One region of the Halomonas qaidamensis genome, then DNA from elsewhere that is predicted to be linked to it. Evidence: predicted binding sites of a transcription regulator. Region 1 holds the regulator's gene; each other region holds the start of a gene.

Region 1 (5,199 bases):
TCACATCCAGGAGGTAGCCTGGGCAAACGTTTGCTCCTTCGCGTTAAAGATTTGATGCACAACGGGACACGCCTCCCCCAAGTGGCACTAGGCAGCCCCTTGCGTGATGCACTTATAGAAATCACCCGGCAAGGCCTGGGCTTTACCTGTGTAGTGGATAGTGAGGGGCGTCTTGCGGGCGTCTATACCGACGGTGACTTACGCCGAACGCTGGATCAGTTTCATGACCTGCGTGACGTCATCGTCGATGATGTTATGACGCGCCCTGGAAAACGTATTGGACCCGATATATTGGCGGCTGAAGCCGTTCGCATTATGGAAGACAGTCGAATTACCGCACTCGCAGTTGTGGATGATCAGCAGCGTCCCATTGGTGCGCTGCATATGCACGACCTACTTGCTAGCGGCGTTATATAACCATCTTTTTAAACGTTAATAATAGGGAGGCTATATGGCCCTACCTGAAGCACTACAAGACCGGATTCGCCGCGTAAAACTACTGGCGATTGATGTTGACGGCGTACTTACTGATGGCCGCCTCTACTTTCAAGCGGATGGCATCGAAATCAAAGCGTTTCATACCCAAGACGGTCACGGTCTCAAGCTATTGAAGCGCGTAGGTATCCATGTTGCCTTAATTACCGGGCGGGATTCACCTATGGTCAGCCAACGTGCCGCTTCTTTGGGCATTACGCATGTATATCAAGGGTGTGAGGATAAACTCACTACGCTACGCGCGCTTTGCCAACGCCTAGATATCACACTAGAGCATGTTGCTTATTGTGGCGATGACCTGCCAGACCTTGCACCGATGAAACGCTCAGGCGTTGGCATCACTGTCCCTAATGCCCCTGATTATATGCATACCCATGCTGACTGGATCACTGATCGGCTTGGCGGCCACGGTGCTGTGCGTGAAATCTGCGATACTTTACTGATGTCTCAAGGTCATTGGGACGCTGTGTTAGATACGTATTTACACGGTCAATCGTAATGCGCTTTTGGGTTAGGAAACGGTTTTGGATTACCACGCTTGTGGTGGTGCTGGGGGGTATACTTGCCTGGATAGACCCGCGTGGATATAAAGACCAATCGTTTAATCCCGATGCGAGGGCTCAAGAGCCAGGTCACGTACTTGAAAATGCGGAAATGACACTATTTGGTGACACAGGCACCATTCAGCAATCGCTAATGACGCCACGCTTAGTGCACACCCCGCAGACAGCGATGACTGATGTTACCTCTCCCATAGCGACACTCTTTGATAGTGAAGAACGCCAATGGCTGGCTACAGCTGAGACAGGTACCCTAAATACGGATACACAGGCACTCACATTAGCCGGCTCTGCCCAGCTGCTCTCACCTGATGAGGGCTGGCAGCTCAATACAGAGTTATTACATTATAATGGCGTCACGCGTCATGCCTGGAGCGATTCCAAAACAGTGCTACAGCAACCGCCTCAGCGCCTTGACGCATCACGCATGGATATATGGCTAGATGATAGCCAGATTCGCTTAACCAATAACGTGCGCGGCACTCATCCGCCTGCCACTCGTTCTCCGTAGGAGCCGCAATGAACGCTCTCATTCGTACAGCACTCTTCACCATTGCGCTACCCCTCTCTGCGGCAGCGCTACCGGTCATGGCACAAAGCCAAGCCCCTGTAGAAGTAGAAGCTGACCGGTTAGATCTAGACCAACGAGCGGGCACCGCCGTGTATTCTGGGAATGTCGATATTCGGCAGGGCAATATGCAGCTGCGCGGCAATCGCGTTGAAATCCAGCGCAATGATGCTGGCGAACTATCGCGCGCCGTGGCAACCGGTGAGCGAGCCTATATACGCAACCAACCCGAAGGTCAGGCTAGCCCGATGGAAGGCTGGGCAAAGCGGATTATCTATCATGTGGCCGAACGCCGAGTAGAACTGATTGATCAAGCCGAACTTACCCAGCAAACAGATCGTTTTCAGGGCGGCCGATTAGAGTATTTCATTGACCAAGGCGTGGTTCAGGCCCGCTCTGACGTGAGTGGCGGTGAGCCACAACGTATCCGAATGACGCTTCAGCCAGAACAATAGGGAGCGCCCAGTGGCGACAAATAGCGCAGAGCCAGCACCTCAGACCACATCATCAAAACCAACATTCGAAGAGGCGCCGATAAAAACACTCTATGCCCATCACTTAGCCAAAAGCTATAAACGCCGTCGCGTGGTTAAGGACATAAATTTAGAGATCTCTCAAGGCAGCGTCGTCGGTTTGCTTGGCCCTAACGGCGCAGGCAAAACAACATCGTTTTATATGATTGTCGGCCTAGTAAAGTCTGATGCAGGAAAAGTAGGCATTGATGGGCTTGATTTAACGCATGCTCCTATGCACGAGCGCGCCATGGCAGGGATTGGCTATCTGCCTCAAGAAGCCTCTATTTTTCGCAAACTATCCGTTGCCGATAACATCATGGCAATCTTGGAGACTCGTAAAGCACTTGATCACAGCGCCCGCGAACAACGTCTTGAGACGCTACTGGAAGATTTTCATATCACCCACATTCGCGACAATTTAGGTATGAGCCTTTCAGGTGGAGAGCGTAGACGTGTTGAGATTGCTCGCTCCCTCGCAACAGAACCTGCCTTTATTTTGCTTGACGAGCCGTTCGCTGGCGTCGATCCAATCTCAGTAGGCGACATTAAAGCAATTATCCGAGCACTTAAAAAACGTCATATAGGCGTATTGATTACTGACCACAATGTGCGAGAAACGCTGGATATTTGTGATATCGCCTATATTGTTGGCGACGGTCACATCATCGCTAGCGGCCCGCCACAAGAAATTCTCAACAACCAAAAGGTAAGAGATGTTTATTTAGGTGCTGATTTTCGCCTGTAAACAACCACCTGCCTGAAAAATTGTGTCTGTGGCATGCTTATTGCACTTGCACCAAACCATAACTCGCACTAGGGTGGAGCTTTCTGATAAACGAGTGGTTCTCAGATGGTCATGAAAGCTTCTCTTCAATTGCGTATCGGCACACAGCTGACCATGACACCCCAGCTGCAGCAGGCGATTGCCCTGCTGCAGCTATCAACATTGGACCTTCGTCAAGAAATTCAGCAAGCACTTGATGCCAACCCAATGCTTGAGCAGGAAGACGAATTCGGCGAACAGGCTGTTAGTGAACCCCAGGAAACGGAATGGTCCGACAGCATTCCTAACGAACTCTCCACTGATAGTGACTGGTCAGACACTTATCAGGATCTAGGCAACCATAGCAGCGGCGGCGAGGGGCCTGATTTTGAACGTCAAGCCGCTGGTCAAAGCTTACATGGCCACCTACTTTGGCAGCTCGCCATGACGGATTTCTCCTCTCGCGACCATGCCATCGCAGAAAGCCTTATAGATGCTCTGGATGCTAATGGCTATCTAACTCAGCCCCTCAATGACATCCGCGAGGGGCTTAAGGCCCAAGGTCATGAAGGGCTTAGCCAGCGTGAAGTTGAAACAACCTTACTGCGTCTTCAACAGTTTGAACCCACCGGCGTATTTGCTCGTGATCTGCGCGAATGTTTAATGTTGCAGCTCGCCTCACTACCGGAAGATACACCGCTGCTTATGCCTGCCAAGAGGCTAGTACGTCAATTTCTTGAAGCGCTCGGTAAGGATGATGTGCGTTTGTTAAAGCGACGTTTAAGCTTGGGTGATGATCAGCTAGATGATGTAATTCGTTTGATCCGCAGCCTTGACCCTCGCCCAGGCAGCGCCTTTGGAGACACCGATGACAGCTATGTAACGCCAGACCTAGTGGTTCGCCACGACAACGAAGGCTGGCACCTGGAACTAAACCCAGAAGCACTGCCACGACTGCGTATTCAGCCTGACTACGCAAGTCTTATCAAACGGGCTGACAAAAGCCAGGATAACCAGTTTTTAAAGGAGCACCTTCAGGAAGCGCGCTGGCTAATCAAGAGCCTCTCAAGCCGAAACGATACGCTACTGCGTGTTGGCCGAGAAATTATCGCTCGCCAGATAGGCTTTCTGGAACACGGCGAAGAAGCTATGAAGCCGTTAATTTTAGCGGATATCGCAGACGCTGTGGAAATGCATGAATCTACTATTTCCAGGGTCACCACCCAGAAATATATCCATACCCCGCGCGGCGTATTTGAACTCAAATACTTCTTTTCCAGCCAAGTGAGCGGGCAAGACGGAGGTGACAGCCACTCTAGCACCGCCATCCGTGCACGAATCAAAAAACTGGTGCAAGATGAACCGCCCGGCAAACCTCTCTCAGACAGCCGTCTTGTATCGCTTTTGGAAGAGGGAGGCATTAATGTAGCGAGGCGTACAGTGGCCAAATATCGCGAGTCGATGGGCATTCCTTCTTCCAGCGAACGTCGCCGCTTACGCTGATAAAACAGCGCTAAAGAGACAAAGTCTGTTTAAGGGCTTTGCAATAGCGCAAAAAGGGTTACAATCGAAGAACAGTCCGACGGATAAGGAGCACGTCAATGCAAGTAAATATCACTGGTCATCACGTAGAACTGACTGACGCCTTGCGTGACTATGTTAATGAAAAGCTGGAACGCGTTGAGCGCCATTACGACAATATTACTACCGTACAAGTGACCTTATCTGTTGAAAAGGAGCGCCAGCAAGCTGCCTGCACGCTGCATGCTGCCGGTGCAGACCTACACGCAGAAGCATTAGATAATGATATGTATGCAGCCATTGATGCGCTAGCAGACAAAATTGATCGTCAACTCGTTAAACATAAGGAAAAAGCACAAGCTCGCGCCCAAGGCGCAGGCGTGCGTTAATTCAATGACGTTGGAAACTATCCTCCCCCCAGAGCGCGTTCTCTATGACGTTCCTGGGGGCAGTAAAAAAAGGGTGCTGGAGTTTTTCAGCACCTTCATTGCACAAAACATCCCAAGTTTAGACAGCCAAGAAGTGTTTAGCCGTCTTATTGGACGCGAACGCCTAGGAAGCACAGGAATAGGCAACGGAGTTGCTATTCCTCATGCACGTAGCCCTCATTGCAGCTCGCCCATCGCTGGCTTTTTAAAGCTTGCTGAGCCGGTAGATTTTGATGCTATTGATGGTGATCCAGTCGATCTTGTATTCGTGCTATTGGTGCCTGAAGAGGCAGACGACACCCACTTAGCATTATTAGGTCAAGTGGCGTCTATTATGAATAACGTCGAC
Region 2 (5,199 bases), 1.2 Mb from region 1:
CTGATAGCGCCCCGGCTGCGCCTTATGGCACTTGGCGATCCAGTCGCCAAAAACCTCGGCGTTAACTTGGCAGCATCACGCTTATTAAGTGCCGTAATGGGGGCTTTTCTGGCGGGTGGAGCGGTTGCGACGGTAGGGCCGATTGCGTTTGTGTCCCTTGCCGCGCCCCAGTTGGCGTTACGCCTTTGGCGAAAACCCGGGCCTCTCCCCTTAGCGGCAGGTGTGGTCGGCGCCCTACTGCTATTAGCGGCAGACTTAGCGGCTCAGTACTCATTGCCTTCTGGGGCGTTACCCGTCGGTGTTTTAACGGCCGGGCTGGGCGGTGTCTATTTGGTTTATTTATTAAATCGCCAGCGGCGGGGGTAATTACGGCTGCTGGCGGAAACGCTCAAACATCGCCAGACCAAGAAACACCATTCCCGCCGAGATGCTTAGGCAACCAAGCCATAGCGTTATTGCCAGCCCTGTGCTCCAGGTTTCCATTGCCAACCAAAGCGGCCAACCAAGTATCGCGCTGCCCGCCCAGAACCAAGGTTTTTGTTGAGCAGGCTTAAGGCCACAACGGCGTCGATGGCGGCTATCCGATAGCGCAATCAACACAAAGCCAAGTGCGCTGAGTGTCAGAATCGTGAGGAGCATCATGACGCCACCTGAATAGTCTGTACACGGGTGCTCGCTTTTTTAGCGGCTCGTCTCATTTGCCATACTATGATCAGCGCGCTGACCAAACACATCAGGTCAACGCTAACACGCTGCCAATCACCTTCGGCAAGATCACCTAGAACACTATAGGAAGGAACCAAGAGATTCAGTATTGGCAAGCAAAGCAACATGATAACGGTCAGTGTTAACTGCTCCCACCATGCCTGCGAGGCCGAGCGCCTGAAGACAGCGTGTAGCAACGCGAGCAGCCAGGCGGCAAAGAAAAAATGGATTTCCCATTGGGCACGCCCACTAAGCGCCACCGGTAAAAGTCGGTTGCTGGCTAAAAAGACCAACACGGCAATCGGCATGCCGGCCAGCGTGGCTATATTAAGCCGCTCGACACACCAGATCCCCACCACACTGCCCTTCTTGTGCTTACGCTTTGACGTCCATAGCAATAGCCCGGTTGCCACCATGCCACACCCAGCAGCGCCCAACGCAAAATAGATCCAGCGCATACCCCAGTCGGCAAAACGTCCTGCATGTAACCCCACCATGACGCCGTGTGCTTGTTCATCAACACGTTGCGACTGCGTTGCTGCTAACAACGCGCCCGAACTTGCTTCATAGATACGTTGTGGGCGGTGTGCGGATAACGCCTCGTAAGCACTCTGCCAAACTACGACACGTGCGCCCGCATCGCCAGGGTGGCTGACCCTCAGGGACTGCACCGGCTTGTGCCAATGCGATTCAGCATCACCGACCAGTTCACTTAGAGCATGTAACGCTGCAGGCTGCCCCGTGGCTGAGTCAGAGAGGGGAAAGGCATGCAGTTCACTGGTCGCTTGGCGACGCGCGTCAGCATCGGGAAACGCGTGTTCTACTCCCCAAGGCATATAGAGCGACATGAGCGTTATCAAGCCGGTATAGGTAATCATTAGCTGAAAAGGCAGCGTTAACACAGAAAATGCATTGTGAGCATCTAGCCAGCTACGGGCGCCCTTCTGGGGTCGGAAAGTAAAAAAATCCCGCAGAATTTTTTTATGGGTTATCACGCCGCTAATGATTGCCACGAACATCATCATGGTGGCGATACCAATGATCCAGCGGCCATAAACGGCGGGGAGGTGATGCAATTGAAAATGGAATCGGTAGAAAAAATCACCCCCACGCGTTTCACGCGGGGTTACCAACGACAAAGTGGTTGGGTCAAGCACCAACTGCTCTCTCCCATCCTCCCCAAACCAAACGGCTGTCGAGACCGACATGCGCTCATTAGGAAAGGTAATCTGCCAGCTTCTCGCTGTTGAAGCGTGTTCAGCAAGATAGTGCTGCCAGTAATCAGCCAGACGTCGGTTATCCCACTCAGCGTTCGCGGCGACACTCGGTAGCTCGGGCTGCATCCATAACGAGATACTCTCTTTGAAGTAACTCAGTGTTCCCGTCAGAAAAACGGCAAACAGCAGCCAAGCAGCTAACAAGCCGCACCATGTGTGCAGCTGAGCCATATTACGCCTCACGCTGCGCTTAGTGGATGCCATAGTTAGCCACCAATAGAAGGCCGCAAGCGGCTAGACCGATAGCCCCCCAAAGGCGAATCAAACTCGGCGCGATGAATGACCAGGTCGCCACGCCCGCCCAAATAATGAAGCTCCCCATCATGCCGATACGCAGAGACATCATGATATCTAGCGGTAAGCCAAGCGCTGCCACCGAGAACAGTGCAGCGACTATATAGCCGCCAAGCGTCGCGGCCAGGATGCGTAAGATAAGCAGCCAATACGAGGAGGGTAAAACGTTGAGCAACATGGTGCATCTCGGTGCAGGTCACAAACCACCACTTTAATGCAAAAGGTTTTCATTTGCATTAGTGGAGATAACTTATTTAGCACCTGCTGCACAACGTTTAGGTTAACCAAATGCGCGGCGTGTGGGCGGCACGTGAGATCCAGCGCGGGCGTAATAAGTGCCAAGCCTGTTCACACAGCGCCCAAGCTTCATTCCGGGAGTTTCCTAGGTAACGTAATAACAGTACGCCCTGGCGAACGGTGACCGCCCAACGCGGGTTGTCCGGCAGCGCGTCGCGTAGTTCGTCAATTGCGGCACCGGCATCTTCTAAGCCAACTGCCCACAGCGTGGCTTGCACCGTGGCGCCCCCCTGCCCCCAGCGCCCGTTAAAACGCGGATGAGCAGGGTCTAAGGGCTGGCGTTCAAGCCACAGCGGTTTGCCGTCCAGGGTTAAACGAAAGTGCTGTTCAATACGGCCGGTTACATAGGGAAGTTCACTGGCGGGGCGGCCCAACGCCATGATCTCCCAGCCCAGGCAGCGGGCGCTGCCATGCAACGCAATGTGCGTTCGCTGAGTACCTTTGGAGCCATCAAAGGCGATCGTTTCTTGAGGAAGCCACTCAAGGATGCCGCCATCTTCCACGTTCAGTTCGGTATCTTGGTTCCAGGCGACGCCTTGGCTATCAGCTTTATATAGTTTGTTGGCTGCAGGCGTGGTGAGCAGCGCATGTGCGTCACGCTCGATATGGGCACGGATCGTCAGTGCGTCACCACTGACCAAGCCACCAGGCGGGTGCAGCACATAGACATGGCAGGCCTCTGTGCTGCCTTCGGGGTAAAACGGGCGTTGCACTCTCAGTGGCCCTTGGTGGCGCGCCTGCACCAACCGAGTGATGCCATTGCGGTTAGCAAAACGCAGCGCCAGCGATGCCGCCCAGAGGCGCTCTTCGTCAAAGCGGTGACCTGAGCCAGCAGCAGGTGTCGCGAGTTCACACAGCATCATGGGCGCATTTACTTCCTGTTAATAAGCATTTCATTTTCAAATGCAAGGAATGCGCCAAAATGGTGAAAAATGTGAATACGCTGCTAAAGCGCCCGTATAAGGTGAAAATAGGCAATCTAACGATGCCTATTGCGCACCAAAAAGTATCAAAAAAAGGCCAGTCGCACCGAAATGGATCATCTACGCGTTTTTAACCACTACCCGATCACGTCCACCGCGCTTTGCTTGGTAAAGCGCTTGGTCAGCGCGCTGAATAGCTCGCTGATAATCAGGGTGGCCATCGTGGAGTGTTACGCCAACGCTGACGGTCACATTAAGCAGCGTATCGGCGGTGGCTAGCATAGGTTCTTTAGCGACTGCCCGTCGTAGACGCTCGGCAAATAGTCGGCTGCCATCCTGGTCGGTATCCACCAATACAATCAAAAACTCTTCGCCGCCCATACGAAAAACATAATCACCGCCACGAGTAGAACGATCGAGAATACTCGCTACCTGCTGCAATACATTGTCGCCGGCGTCATGGCCATGGGTATCGTTAATCGACTTAAAGTGGTCAATATCTACCATCAGCAGGGCAAAGCGTTTTTCCGAATGGCGGGCAATTTCAATTTCCCGTCCCAGCACCACTGAAAGAAACTTACGATTCAACAGTCGCGTCAGGCTGTCGCGTCCTGCTTCTAGCCCTGAAGCGCGCTCTAGCACGTCGTCTAGCAGCATAAGAATAGTGCGTGTTGCATCGCGAATATCACTTAGGGCTGTGAGCCGTTGGCCCATGTCATTCTGATCAAGTGCAGCCAGCCACTCATGATCTACTTGGCGAATATGGCGCGAAATCGTGGCGATTTCTGGCGAGCCTTCAAAGGCATGGCAGGCTTTGTGAAAATACCACAGACCAAACTCTGACTTGGAAAGCTTGGGTAGCATTGCGGTTTCCTGTTGCGCGGCAACAGCAAACATCAGCGCATTTTCCCAGTTTAATAACGCCGAGCGCTGACGCTCGCGTTCGTCTCCAATATTCTGGGTAAGGGAAAACAGCTTGTACGCTTCTTCGGTGCGCGCATTGCGATCATTGGCGACGGAGTAGGCGTGGCTCATGATTTCCATGGCCATATCGATATGATCCGAGACGTAGACACAGGCTACCCCTGGCGACAGTGGCGCGGTAACCGTGGCATTAATATGTTGGTAAAACGCCTGCTTTAGCTGCCTTGCTCCGTTCAGCACTAGGTTAACGGGAATATCAACGCGGGCATGCACTTGCCCCACTTTCTCCTGTTGTTCTACCAAGGCATTAAAGTCGACATGCTCAACGGCAAACATGGCCTTCAGCCAACGCCGCATGGAGGGATTTAAACGCTCCCTTACTTGGTCATTGGAGAGAAAAAGCGACGCGTGAGGGTCTTCTAACATTACCCCATAGAAATGGTCCGCAAAGCGGTCGCAGTGGTACTCTACCAAGGTTTCCACTGCTTGGCGCAACACTAGTGGCGTGCGCTCTAAAAGCACTTGCCATTCGGCAGCGAGCTGATGTTTATCTTTATAGCGCATTGCGCACCCAATTATTATTACGAAAACAAGCCATATTACACGCAAAATAATAGAGCCAATACGCACACAGCTCAGAGTTTTTAATAATAAACTCGCCACTTTAAGTTAATTAAAGGGCGAGCAACAGGCTGTGGATAACTTAAACGGTCAAATGCTGCTTTATCAGTTCGTTGGAAAGCTCTGAGATATCGCCTTTAGCAACTGGTCGGCCGCGA
Region 3 (5,199 bases), 1.2 Mb from region 1:
TGAGCTGCAACAGCTTTGGGATTCCCTACGCCGCAAAGTGGGCGATGCTCAAGCTGCCTTGCCGCCAGGCGCGAGTCAGTCTCGTGTTAATGACGATTTTGGCGATGTTTTCGGTCTGATGATTAACCTGACCGGGGATGGCTACGCCATGCCTGACTTAAAAGGTCATGCCGAGTTTCTTAAGCGTGAACTCGCCTTGGTGGAGGGGGTTGAAAAGGTGTCGCTGGCGGGGGTCAGGGAAGAGCGCATTTTCATAGAAGTTGACCGAGAGCGGCTACGTGCGCTGAACATCCCTCTAAGTTCACTCCAACAACTGCTTGATACGCAAAATGCGGTAGTCGATTCGGGACACTTAAAGCAGGGAGGCCAGCGTTTCCGGGTAACGCCGTCGGGTAGTTCTGCCAATATTGATGATTTACGTGCGCTCATCGTCAGTGAAGGCAACGGTGAGTTAGTGAGGTTGAGCGATATCGCGGAGGTTTCCCGTGGCTTAGCCGAGCAACCACAACTGCTCTATCGCGATATGGGGCGGCCGGCCATTTCCCTAGGCATCTCGTTTGAAAGTGGCGTCAACGTGGTCGAAGTAGGTGCCCGCTTAGATCAACGGCTAGAGGAACTGGAGGCACGTTCGCCGTTGGGTATGGAGCTTAATGTGGTCTATGACCAGCCGAGCGTGGTAGATGACGCGGTATCCGGTTTTCTAATCAGCCTGCTTCAGGCGGTGTCCATCGTTATTGTAGTGCTAATGCTGTTTATGGGCTGGCGCAGCGGTCTACTGATGGGCTTTATTCTGCTGATCACCATTATTGGCACTTTTATGTTGATGCGTATCCACGGCTTGCAACTGGAGAAAATCTCCCTGGGTGCGCTGATTATCGCCTTGGGTATGCTGGTCGATAATGCCATTGTGGTTACCGAAGGCATGCTAGTAGGCCTTAAGCGCGGCCAAAGTATTCGTGAGTCGGCACATCAGGTGATTAAGCAAAACGCTTGGCCGCTGCTGGCAGCCACGCTGATTGCAGTGGCGGCGTTTGCACCAATTGGGTTGTCGCCGGATACCACCGGTGAATTTATCGGCTCGCTGTTCTATGTGTTGCTGTATTCATTGCTGTTAAGTTGGCTAACAGCGCTGACGCTCACGCCTTTCTATTTCAAGCTGCTGTTTCGCAATGTCGCCCCTAGCAGCACAGACGAAGACCCCTATACAGGCGTGGTGTACCGCGTATTTAGCCGTGTGATTGTGGCGGGTATCCGGCTGCGTTGGCTGACGATTGGGCTGGTATTGGTAATACTGGCAGGCGCGGTTGTCGGTTTTGGTTCCGTCAAGAATGCCTTCTTCCCTGCCTCGAATACGCCTCTCTTCTTTGTCGATTACCGCACACCAGAAGGCACCGATATTCTGGAAACTGAACGGCGGGTCGCTGAACTTGAAGACGTGGTCATGGACATGGACGGTGTACGCCACCTTACCACCGTTATTGGCGGCGGTGCCCAGCGCTTTACCCTAACCTATGCGCCGGAAGACCGTTATGCCAGCTATTCGCAGCTAATAATTGAAACTGATGACAAGGTCACGCAGCAAGCGCGCATGGCGGATGTTGAAGCGGTGCTTGAACGTGATCACAGTGATATCGACTATAAAATTGCCCCGTTGGAAGTTGGCCCTGCTCCGAAAGCGAAAATTGAAGCAAGGCTATACGGCAGCGATCCTGCTGTCTTACGCCAGCTCGGTGAACAAGTTGCAGCCCTGTTTAGTGATACGTCCAATATGGTCAGCGTACGCACTAGCTGGCGTAACCGTGTTCAGGCCGTGGTGCCAATTTTTGCCGAAGACACAGCGCGACGGCTGGGCGTTACCCGTGAGAATCTGGCGGCCACACTGGCGCTAAGTACCAGTGGTAGTCAGGTGGGCATTTATCGTGACGGCAGTGACCTTATCCCGATTGTTGCCAGGGCCATACCCGAGCAGCGCAATGATATCGATAACGTCGGATCACTTAACGTATGGAGCGCTGAACAGGGGCGCTACATCACTGCAGACCAAGTGATGCGCGATGTGACGACCCAGGTGGCTGACCCATTGATGATGCGCCGTGACCGCGAACGCATGCTAGCAGTATATGGTGAACCCGACCCGCTCAGTGGCGTGACAGCGGCTAGTGTATTGGCTCAAGTTCGACCGCAAGTAGAGGCGCTTGACCTGCCACCCGGTTACCGACTTGAGTGGGGCGGTGAATTTGAGACTGCTGGTGAAGCACAGAGCGGTCTGTTTTCCTCACTGCCACTTGGCTTGGTAATGATGTTTATCATCACGGTGGTGTTGTTTAACAACTTCCGTCAGCCGCTGGCGATCTGGTTTTTGGTACCGCTGACCATTGTCGGGGTAGTCGCTGCACTTCTGATAACTGGGATGCCTTTCTCGTTTATGGCGTTGCTGGGCACACTGAGTTTGATTGGGATGGTGATCAAGAATGCCATTGTGCTGGTAGAAGAGATCAATGTGCAGCTACCACTGCACAAAGATCGCTATCACGCTGTAGTACGCGCTGCCATTAGTCGTGTCCGGCCCGTTTCCATGGCTGCGCTGACTACCATGCTGGGGCTGATCCCGCTGATTAGTGATGCATTCTTCGCCAGCATGGCGGTCGCGCTGATTGGTGGTCTCGGTGTCGCCACGCTACTCACCCTTATTGTACTACCGGTGATCTACTGCGTGCTTTACCAGATCAAGATTCACTGAGCGCCCTTATCAATCGCTGGCGCCAAACGGTGAGGGCAGCGTGGTGCAGTTGCTTCACGATTGGATGCAACAATGTGCGGCTGCTTCGTTTGGCTGCCCTTTATTGGTGCTCAACATTGGCGTATAGACGCACCATCACCATCATTTCGACTGTGAGTGATGGTGATGGTGGCTAAATAGATAAAGAAGCCAGCAGCTGGTATCTCTCACCGCTGGCAAACGGATGTTGCTTACTTTGTAGTATCCGTTTTAGGCGGCTCGGTACTGTTAGCACTAGTACCTTGTGGTTGAACGGGTGCTGGTGGTGCTTCTGCTTCAACAGGGGTGTTGCTTGTAGACGTAGAGGCTTCCACCGCTGCCTCAAGGCTGGCTACCTGCCGCTCCAGCGCTTCAACGCGTGAGCGCGTGCGCTGTAGTACATCCATCAAAATATCAAAGTCTTCCCGTGACACCAGTTCCAGCCGGTCAAAGGCACCGCGTACCACCTGCTGTACGCCCTTTTGAATGTCTTCTGGGGCTTGGGATGCGTTTTGCAGACGATCCCCGATTTGCTGGGCTAAACGGCTAATGCGATCTTGAGGCGCCATCGCTCTCTCCTTAAATGTCCACGCATAAATGTGCACTGCTTATTAATAAGGATACGCAACCCGTCGCCAATACGCATGCGTCGTTTGCAATTTAGACTCAGTCCTTTCGCAATTGGTCTGCTGCATCGAAATGAAGCGTCTCGCTTTTGTTAATGTTCTTTTATGGTGCAAGCAGCTAATGGCAAATGCTGCTATGCCTGACCCCCCGTTAGATAATTTTAAATTATGTGAAACAACCTGCTGACTTTTAAGCAAAAAAAATTGAGTGGCACGGTATGCGCATTGACGAGGTAAGTACTTAACTCGGGCGGCGCTGCCGCTACCTAATCCAGCAGGGGAGATCCGGGATGAAACTCATCACCGCTATCATCAAGCCATTCAAGCTTGACGACGTTCGTGAAGCGCTCGCCGATAACGGCGTTCAGGGCATTACGGTTACTGAAGTCAAAGGCTTTGGCCGTCAAAAAGGGCATACCGAGCTGTACCGTGGCGCGGAGTATGTGGTCGATTTCCTACCTAAAGTAAAAGTAGAGGTTGCTGTCGATGATGCGCGCTTGGAGAGCGTTCTCGACGCCATTTGCAGCGCAGCTAACAGTGGCAAAATTGGCGACGGCAAGGTGTTTGTAACGCCATTAGAAGATGTGATCCGTATTCGTACCGGTGAGCGCGGCGCAGACGCTGTGTGATCAACACTTTCCGGACTGTTTTTACGTATAACTTCTCTTAGTACAACGGGGAACACCTCATGAATGAGTTAGCTGATTTGAGCTATGCGCTCGATACGTTTTACTTCTTAATTTGCGGCGTGCTCGTAATGTGGATGGCCGCTGGCTTCTCGATGCTTGAAGCGGGTTTGGTGCGTTCAAAAAATACCGCCGAGATTTTGACCAAAAATATCGCGCTGTTTGCGATTGCCTGCACCATGTACTTACTGGTGGGTTACTACATCATGTATTCCAGCAGCGCGGGTGGCTTCTTACCTAACCTTGGCTTTCTGATTGGCACTGAAAATAGCGTTGATGCGGTGACGGCTGGTGGTGACGATGCACCTTATTACTCCATGCGCTCTGACTTTTTCTTCCAGGTAGTGTTTGTCGCAACCGCCATGTCGATTGTGTCGGGTGCGGTTGCCGAGCGTATGAAACTGTGGGCATTCTTGGCCTTCGCCGTGGTGATGACAGCCTTTATCTACCCAGTATCTGGTTACTGGACATGGGGCGGCGGCTGGTTGTCTGAAGTGGGTTACTCTGACTATGCAGGTTCCGGCATTGTTCACTTAGCTGGTGCAGCCGCTGCCTTAGCTGGTGTCTTAGTGCTTGGCCCACGTAAAGGTAAGTACGGTAAAGATGGCTCGATCCATGCGATTCCAGGCGCAAATATGCCGCTGGCGACCCTGGGTACCTTCATTCTGTGGATGGGCTGGTTCGGTTTCAACGGTGGCTCTGAGCTGAAAATGTCTGATATCAGCTCTGCTAACAACGTTGCTCAAGTATTTGTGAACACCAACGCAGCCGCTGCGGGTGGCGTTCTAGCGGCACTGATTCTTGCCAAGCTGTGGTTCCGTAAAGCTGACCTTACTATGGCACTGAACGGCGCGTTAGCAGGTCTAGTGGCGATTACCGCTGATCCGCTGTCTCCTTCTGCACTGGGCGCTGCTGTGATTGGTGCTGTGGGTGGTGTGATCGTCGTCGCCTCTATTGTCACGTTGGACAAGCTGAAACTTGATGATCCAGTGGGTGCAATCTCGGTACACGGTGTTGTGGGTATCTGGGGTGTACTAGCAGTGCCGCTGACCAATGGTGATGCTTCTTTCGGTGCACAGCTGATTGGTATCGTCGGTATCTTTGGCTGGGTATTCGTGGCAAGTCTTGT

The links. The regulator sigma-54, encoded in region 1, starts transcription at its own class of promoters, with help from an activator protein. The targets are predictions, from matches to a motif close to TGGCACNNNNNTTGCTNT.
Region 2: K1Y77_RS15270 (urease accessory protein UreD) is a predicted target of sigma-54. The motif match lies at 3,476-3,493, and genes of this name have one in related genera.
Region 3: K1Y77_RS15505 (P-II family nitrogen regulator) is a predicted target of sigma-54. The motif match lies at 3,594-3,611, and genes of this name have one in related genera.

What each region holds. Positions count from the first base shown of each region.
Region 1 covers NZ_CP080627.1:2,201,300-2,206,498, forward strand. The annotation lists gene K1Y77_RS10230 (KpsF/GutQ family sugar-phosphate isomerase) at 1-417, shown strand, start outside; gene K1Y77_RS10235 (KdsC family phosphatase) at 452-994, shown strand; gene lptC (LPS export ABC transporter periplasmic protein LptC) at 994-1,566, shown strand; gene lptA (lipopolysaccharide transport periplasmic protein LptA) at 1,575-2,078, shown strand; gene lptB (LPS export ABC transporter ATP-binding protein) at 2,158-2,883, shown strand; gene K1Y77_RS10255 (RNA polymerase factor sigma-54) at 2,989-4,404, shown strand; gene hpf (ribosome hibernation-promoting factor, HPF/YfiA family) at 4,503-4,811, shown strand; gene ptsN (PTS IIA-like nitrogen regulatory protein PtsN) at 4,816-5,199, shown strand, end outside.
Region 2 covers NZ_CP080627.1:3,391,191-3,396,389, forward strand. The annotation lists gene K1Y77_RS15250 (FecCD family ABC transporter permease) at 1-366, shown strand, start outside; gene K1Y77_RS15255 (DUF3325 domain-containing protein) at 367-642, opposite strand; gene K1Y77_RS15260 (PepSY-associated TM helix domain-containing protein) at 639-2,153, opposite strand; gene K1Y77_RS15265 (hypothetical protein) at 2,173-2,454, opposite strand; gene K1Y77_RS15270 (urease accessory protein UreD) at 2,552-3,436, opposite strand; gene K1Y77_RS15275 (diguanylate cyclase) at 3,617-4,984, opposite strand; gene urtE (urea ABC transporter ATP-binding subunit UrtE) at 5,124-5,199, opposite strand, start outside.
Region 3 covers NZ_CP080627.1:3,444,310-3,449,508, reverse strand. The annotation lists gene K1Y77_RS15515 (efflux RND transporter permease subunit) at 1-2,740, shown strand, start outside; gene K1Y77_RS15510 (accessory factor UbiK family protein) at 2,971-3,327, opposite strand; gene K1Y77_RS15505 (P-II family nitrogen regulator) at 3,675-4,013, shown strand; gene K1Y77_RS15500 (ammonium transporter) at 4,073-5,199, shown strand, end outside.